Catalinimonas alkaloidigena: one gene and its partner. Each later gene encodes a partner of the first gene's protein in a complex. Links are inferred from orthologs where the notes say so. Each region holds a gene or a part of one and is shown on either strand. Other genes may lie near its edges.

Region 1 (3,263 bases):
AAAGTAGCAATAGCTATTTATGAATCAGAAAAAACTGATCGCTGAGATTTCTGTCTTAGAACGGAAGGTCGAGTTGCTGGTAAGTCAGCACAATGCCCTGAAGGATGAGCTTAAACAGCTAAAAGAAGAAAACCAGACACTCAGGTCAGTTGTAGACGAAAAAAACGGGCAAATTGACCATTTTCAAAAGACATTAAAATTAAGTAAAATTGTAAACAACGCAGTAGCAGATCAAGACGATACTACTGAAATAAAGCGTACGATTAACGAGTACATCAGAAAAATTGATAAATGTATTGCTCAACTAAGTCAATAAATTGCGGAATATCTAATGGGTGAACTTTCAATAAAGATAAGAATAGGTGACCGAGAATACCCCATGAAGATTGAGGCAGAGGAGGAGGAGCAAATCAGAAAGGCCGGGCGAATGGTCAACGAACAGTTGCGTAGGTATAAAGATCGCTTTGGTACTAATGATAAACAGGATTTGCTGGCAATGGTTGCCTTTGATGCTTTCATGGAAAAAATAGACTATGAGAGAACACTTTCTGATATGGAAGAGAGGGTTTCAGACAAATTGGGTAATCTTAATAAGCTAATTAGCCGCGCCCTTACGCCTGAGCGTAGTGTCTGACCAAAAGCTATTACATTGTCAAATCTACTTATCACTTATCTGTATAACTGAACTTGTTAATATTTTCGCTCATCAGTAGTTAAACTGCTATTGTACATAGTGGTACTTTTTAACAAAACTCGGAAAAATGAGTGAAATGATATTTCTACTGTTAGCCGTAGCCATTGGTTCGCTGGGCGCAGGTATATTCATCGGCAAAGGCCTTTCTAATAAATCCAACTTAGACCAGGAAAGAAAACTTCAAAGCAGGGAAGAGGCAGTCAAAGAAAAGGAGCAAAAACTCAAGGAAGAAGCGGATTTTATCGTCCGTGAAGCCAAGATCAATGCGGAGAATATCAAGAAAGAGAAGATTTATGAGGCGAAAGAGAAATACTTAAAACTAAAATCTGACTTTGAGGAAGAGTCTAATCGCAAGAAAAACATACTGGTTACTAATGAGAATAAGCTAAAGCAGCGTGAACAGCATCTGAGGGAGCAAATGGAAAAAGTAAAAACTCAGGAAGCTGAACTCAGGACCAAAGAAGAAATGCTGGAGTCTCAGCAAGAACTCGTAAAAAAGAAACAGTCCGAACTTGATAAAATCAAGCAGCAGCAGGTGACTATACTCGAGAAGGCGGCAAGCCTTACTGCTGAAGAAGCGAAGCACCAGCTAATGGAAAGCCTGGAAGCGGAAGCTCGTACGCAGGCATCAGCTCATATCAAAAATATTATTGAAGAAGCTAAGCTTTCGGCTACCAAAGAGGCTAAGAAGGTGGTGCTGGAGACTATTCAGCGCACAGCTACTGAGCACGCTATAGAGAACTGTGTTTCAGTTTTTAATATTGAAAGTGACGACATTAAGGGTAAAATTATCGGTCGTGAGGGTCGGAATATTCGTGCCCTAGAAGCTGCAACGGGAGTAGAGATTATCGTAGATGATACTCCGGAAGCTATTATTATTTCCGGTTTTGACCCTGTTCGCAGAGAGATTGCCCGCCTTTCTCTTCATCGCCTCGTGACGGATGGCCGCATCCATCCTGCACGTATAGAGGAAGTGGTAGCCAAGACTACCAAGAATATGGAGGAAGAGATTATTGAGATTGGTGAGCGTACAGCCATTGACCTGGGTATTCATGGACTACATCCCGAATTGATTCGGATGGTGGGACGTATGCGCTTTCGTTCCTCTTACGGACAAAATTTGTTACAGCACTCTCGCGAAGTAGCTAACCTGGCTGCTACTATGGCTTCCGAACTTGGCCTGGCCCCCAAGCTCGCCAAACGTGCAGGTTTACTACATGATATTGGTAAAGTGTGGCCGGAAGAGCCGGAATTGCCGCATGCAATACTAGGAATGAAACTGGCCGAAAAATACAATGAGCACCCTGAAGTATGTAATGCCATAGGGGCCCACCATGATGAAATTGAAATGACATCTATTGTCTCTCCTATTATTCAGGCCTGTGACGCAATATCGGGATCGCGTCCTGGTGCTCGTCGTGAAGTAGTAGATTCTTATATTCAGCGCCTGAAGGACCTAGAATCGCTGGGTATGGACTTTGATGGCGTGAGCAAATGTTACGCCATTCAGGCAGGAAGAGAGCTGAGGGTTATCGTAGATGCAGAACATGTCACTGATGATCAGGCAGGCACATTATCGTACGAAATCTCCCGTAAGATAGAGAAAGACATGCAGTATCCCGGACAAGTTAAGGTGACAGTAATCCGCGAGATGCGCTCAATTAGCTATGCTAAATAAGTAGAAGGAAAACCTATAATGCATAACCGATAAGGCCTTGGCCTTATCGGTTATTTCGTATAAGACTATCAGTCTTCATCTTTTTTTACAGGTTTTAGCTCCCCATTTTCACGAACTCTTCCATCTAGCTTAAGAGCTGATTTTAGTATGTCTACGGTTTTTTCTAACTCTTCTAGCCTGTGGGTAAAAAGCCTTTCATCTGTACTTCCCTTAGTTTTATTTAGAAATTCAGTCGTGATCTTTCCTTTAATTTCCCAGATCTCTATCACGTCACTATAAGCCAGCTTATATGCTTTGTATTTAGGGTTATCACTCTTGAGCAATAACGTATTATTGTTGTCATGAAATACTCTTTTGGCAACAATACCATCGCTGGAAATAATCACACAAAGCTGATTTTCCTGTATGCTCTCAATTTTGTCCACGGCCTCAGTGATCACCACCTCATTTTCGCAGAGGTGAGGGTGCATGCTGTCACCACTGATATTAAACATGCGAAACTTTCCCTCCTCAAAGCCGGGAATGCGATAGGCTCCCAGGGTTTTAATGTACTCTGAATCCGCACAATTATCCGGATAACCAGCCTCAGCATCCTTATCTACAAAAGGAATCAGCTGGTTAGAAGTATTTTGCGAATTAGGAGGAGTACCCCGGGCCGTATCAATTTTCTGGTGTGAGAAAATTTCCCCCTGGCCAAAAAGTAACCAGTCAGTCCGTAGCTCAAACGCTCTAATGAGGCTATACATTGTGGAAACAGAAAGCATAGTTTTACCACTTTCTATTTGAGAAAGCGCAGCCTGCGTAATAGAGATCTTATTGGCAAAATCTTTTTGAGAAAGGTTTAGTAGCCTACGTAAGCTTAAAATACGCTCTTCCATATCAGTATGCAGT
Region 2 (3,247 bases), 2.8 Mb from region 1 along the record:
ATCAGAAGCAATTCAGGAGGTTTTAGAAGAGGAAGGCGTAGCGATTTATTTAAGCAGTCAACTGGACAAAGTCAGGAAAACAGCTAGCGGGATAAGTGTTAGCCTCAAAGGGGATAACATAAAAGAGCTGCAAGGATCACATTTACTTATTGCAATAGGTACTGATCCCAATACCGAAACGCTGAATTTAGAAAAAACAGATGTCAAGCTTAAAAAGCATGGCTATATCGATGTCAATAAACATTTGGAAACTAATGTGAATGGCGTTTTTGCTTTAGGTGATTGTAAGGGCGGGCCCGAATTTACACATATTTCTTATGATGATTTCCGTATAATTAATGATTACCTCTTCGGTGAAAAGAAAAGAACTATAAATAACCGCATGGTGCCATATACGATGTTCACCAAGCCAGAACTGGGGAGAATAGGATTGAATGAGAAACTGGCAAAAAAAGAAAACAAGAGGTACAAGATTTCTCAGATGCCCATGTCTCACGCAGCTCGTGCGATAGAGGCTAACCGCACTCGAGGTTTGCTGAAAGTGCTAATAGATCCAGATACAAAACAGTTTTTAGGAGCTTCTTGCCTGGCTGACATCGGGGGTGAGTTGATGTCAATGATTCAAATCGCAATGATGGGAGGTTTGACTTACGAAGACCTGAGAGACGGTGTGCTGGCACATCCTACATACGCAGAAACACTGAATAATTTATTTGCTTCGGTAGAAGATCCGGAGGAATAGAATAATGGTTTTAGGTTTTATAAGATTGTAGTTCTTAATGTAGTAGTGTTAGAATTCTGGGCTTAAAATGATCAACATCTTAACACTAATGCAGCATAACACTAAGCACTGACAGGCTTAAACCCCGATACCTTGGCTACCATTTTAGAAGGATATCTATTGAGCAGCTCATGATATTCTTTTAGTCTTTTATGATATACGGAGGCTGCTTTCTGGTAATTGTTCTGAGCCAGCTGAAGTTGATGGTATGCCTCACTATACGCAGAATTTTTCACATAACCTTCTGGTATATCGTTTACAGATTGAGTTACCTTTTTTTCCGCTTCTATTTTCTCTTGCGTACTATTGGTATCCGTGGTGAGCTCATTCAATTGTTCACGTACCTGTCCTACAATTTTTTGCAGGGTATCATCTTCATGCACAATGTTCGCCATTCTTTTGATGATGGTATTGCGTAGGCTGGCAAACTGAAACACTTGTCTAGAAGCCAGCTCGACTTCCACTTTCTTAACTTTGATACTATTATAATTCACAATAGCCCAAAGAAAAACAAAGCCGAGCAAGGCAAGAATAATTGGCAGGTAGCCCATACCAGAAATTTAATCAGATACTCAAAATTTTGACCATTCTCAACAGATCCTGCTCTAGTGGTTTGGATGTATTGATACACTCTTTGAAGTCAGTGTACACCACACGATTGTTGATGATACCTGCCATCATGTTTTTCTTACCTCCTAGCAGCCCTTCTAAGGCAGCAAGTCCTAATCGGCTCCCAATGATCCTATCCATAGCAGTAGGAGCGCCTCCACGCTGCATATGACCCAGTATGGATACTTTAAGATCTTTCCCCTTAAGCCTTGATTTTACTTTGTTTACTACCTCCATTGCTCCGCCTTCTTCATCACCTTCAGCTACTACCACAATGGATGAAGTCTTCTCAGTATTTCGGCCCTGGTTGAGGTCATGGATTACATCATCAATAGAAGTACTGGTTTCGGGCACCATAATCAGCTCTGCGCCCCCTCCAATACCTGACTGGATGGCTATATAGCCTGAATCACGACCCATCACCTCTATGAAGAAAATACGATCGTGTGAGTTAGCTGTATCCCTGATCTTATCAATTGCTTCCAGTGCGGTATTCACCGCGGTATCAAAACCAATGGTGTAATCAGTACCGTACAGGTCGTTATCAATAGTACCGGGCGCTCCCACAATAGGGAAGCCATATTCTTCATAAAAGATACTGGCTCCGGTAAAAGTACCGTCACCTCCAATCACTACCAGGCCTTCAATACCTCTTCTTTGTAGTTGTTGATAAGCTTTTTTCCTGCCTTCTTTGGTACGAAACTCAGCACTTCGGGCTGATTTTAATATAGTACCCCCTTTCTGGATAATATTACTTACCGAGTAAGATTTCATTTTATAGATATCACCTTCTATGAGGCCGTTATATCCATATTTGATACCGTATGCTTCTATACCGTGATAGATTGCTCCTCTAATTACTGCCCTCAAACAGGCATTCATACCAGGTGCATCTCCTCCTGAGGTCAATACCGCAATTTTTTTCATAGAAAAAAATGACTAAGATTTGTGTGTATAACTATTGTGTATAACGAATTTATCAGTGAAGTAGCGAAAATGAGTGCCTCAAACAGGGCTTATTTGATTAACGTACTTTTAATAAGAAGTATTCATTATAATTGACCGTAAATTTTAAAAAAAATTCATTAAATAAAACGTATTGCTTCATTTTTCATGAAAATTCCTTTCCTGGACCTGTACAGGCAACAAAAGCAGACACTTTCTGCTATACAACGATTACTCAATGAAGTCATGCTCCAAGATAGTCTTTTGGGTGGAAAAGCTGTAAGGGCTTTTGAAGACAGTTTTGCGACTTACCTGAATATCTCTCATACGATTGCCTGTGCTAACTGTACCGATGCACTGGAAATTTCGCTTCGTGCCCTGGGGATAGGAGAGGGGGATGAAGTGATCGTTCCTGCCAATGGTTGGATGTCTGCAGCTGAGGCCACATGCCTGCTTAACGCAAAGCCCGTATTTGTAGATAACCATCCTGAAACCTATACTATTGACCCTGAAAAGATTGAAGCAAAAATAACGTCAAAGACCAAAGCGATCATACCTATCCATCTTTGCGGCTACCCTGCAGATATGCCTAAAATCTGTGCACTTGCAGCCAGGTATCAGATCAAAGTCATAGAAGATTGCGCACAGGCGCATGGTGCAGCTATTGATGGAAAGAAAGTAGGTAGTTGGGGAGATTTAGGGACATTCAGTTTTTATCCTACCAAAAACCTGGGCGGGATAGGGGATGCAGGAGCTATCGTAAGCCTGGATGATGCACTGGCAGAAGCCTGCCGGCAAATTGCCAGTCATGGACAAGTAGAAAAAAATAAGCACATTCGCCTGGGTCGCAACAGCCGGATGGATACTTTTCAGGCAGCGGTACTAAATTTTAAACTAGGTTTCTTAGAGGAG

Evidence for each region.
Region 2: rny (region 1) and pfkA share a complex: the UniProt entries of both Bacillus subtilis proteins name them as parts of the possible RNA degradosome complex. The link is inferred for Catalinimonas alkaloidigena from one-to-one orthologs.

What each region holds. Positions count from the first base shown.
Region 1 is NZ_JAQFIL010000001.1:6,725,525-6,728,787, reverse strand. Bases 135-3,066 are described here. They hold rny (ribonuclease Y), read left to right. Parts: upstream 135-761; coding sequence 762-2,372; downstream 2,373-3,066. Other genes in these bases: OKW21_RS27165 (XRE family transcriptional regulator), read right to left, coding at 2,441-3,066; OKW21_RS27175 (cell division protein ZapA), read left to right, coding at 332-634; OKW21_RS27180 (hypothetical protein), read left to right, coding at 135-316. In the rest of the region: more of OKW21_RS27180, read left to right, coding at 20-134; more of OKW21_RS27165, read right to left, coding at 3,067-3,250. UniProt on the Bacillus subtilis protein: Endoribonuclease that initiates mRNA decay. Initiates the decay of all SAM-dependent riboswitches, such as yitJ riboswitch. Involved in processing of the gapA operon mRNA, it cleaves between cggR and gapA.
Region 2 is NZ_JAQFIL010000001.1:3,908,314-3,911,560, reverse strand. Bases 332-3,247 are described here. They hold pfkA (6-phosphofructokinase), read right to left. Parts: upstream 2,318-3,247; coding sequence 1,346-2,317; downstream 332-1,345. Other genes in these bases: OKW21_RS15875 (DegT/DnrJ/EryC1/StrS family aminotransferase), read left to right, coding at 2,504-3,247; OKW21_RS15885 (hypothetical protein), read right to left, coding at 844-1,332; OKW21_RS15890 (mercuric reductase), read left to right, coding at 332-742. In the rest of the region: more of OKW21_RS15890, read left to right, coding at 1-331. UniProt on the Bacillus subtilis protein: Catalyzes the phosphorylation of D-fructose 6-phosphate to fructose 1,6-bisphosphate by ATP, the first committing step of glycolysis.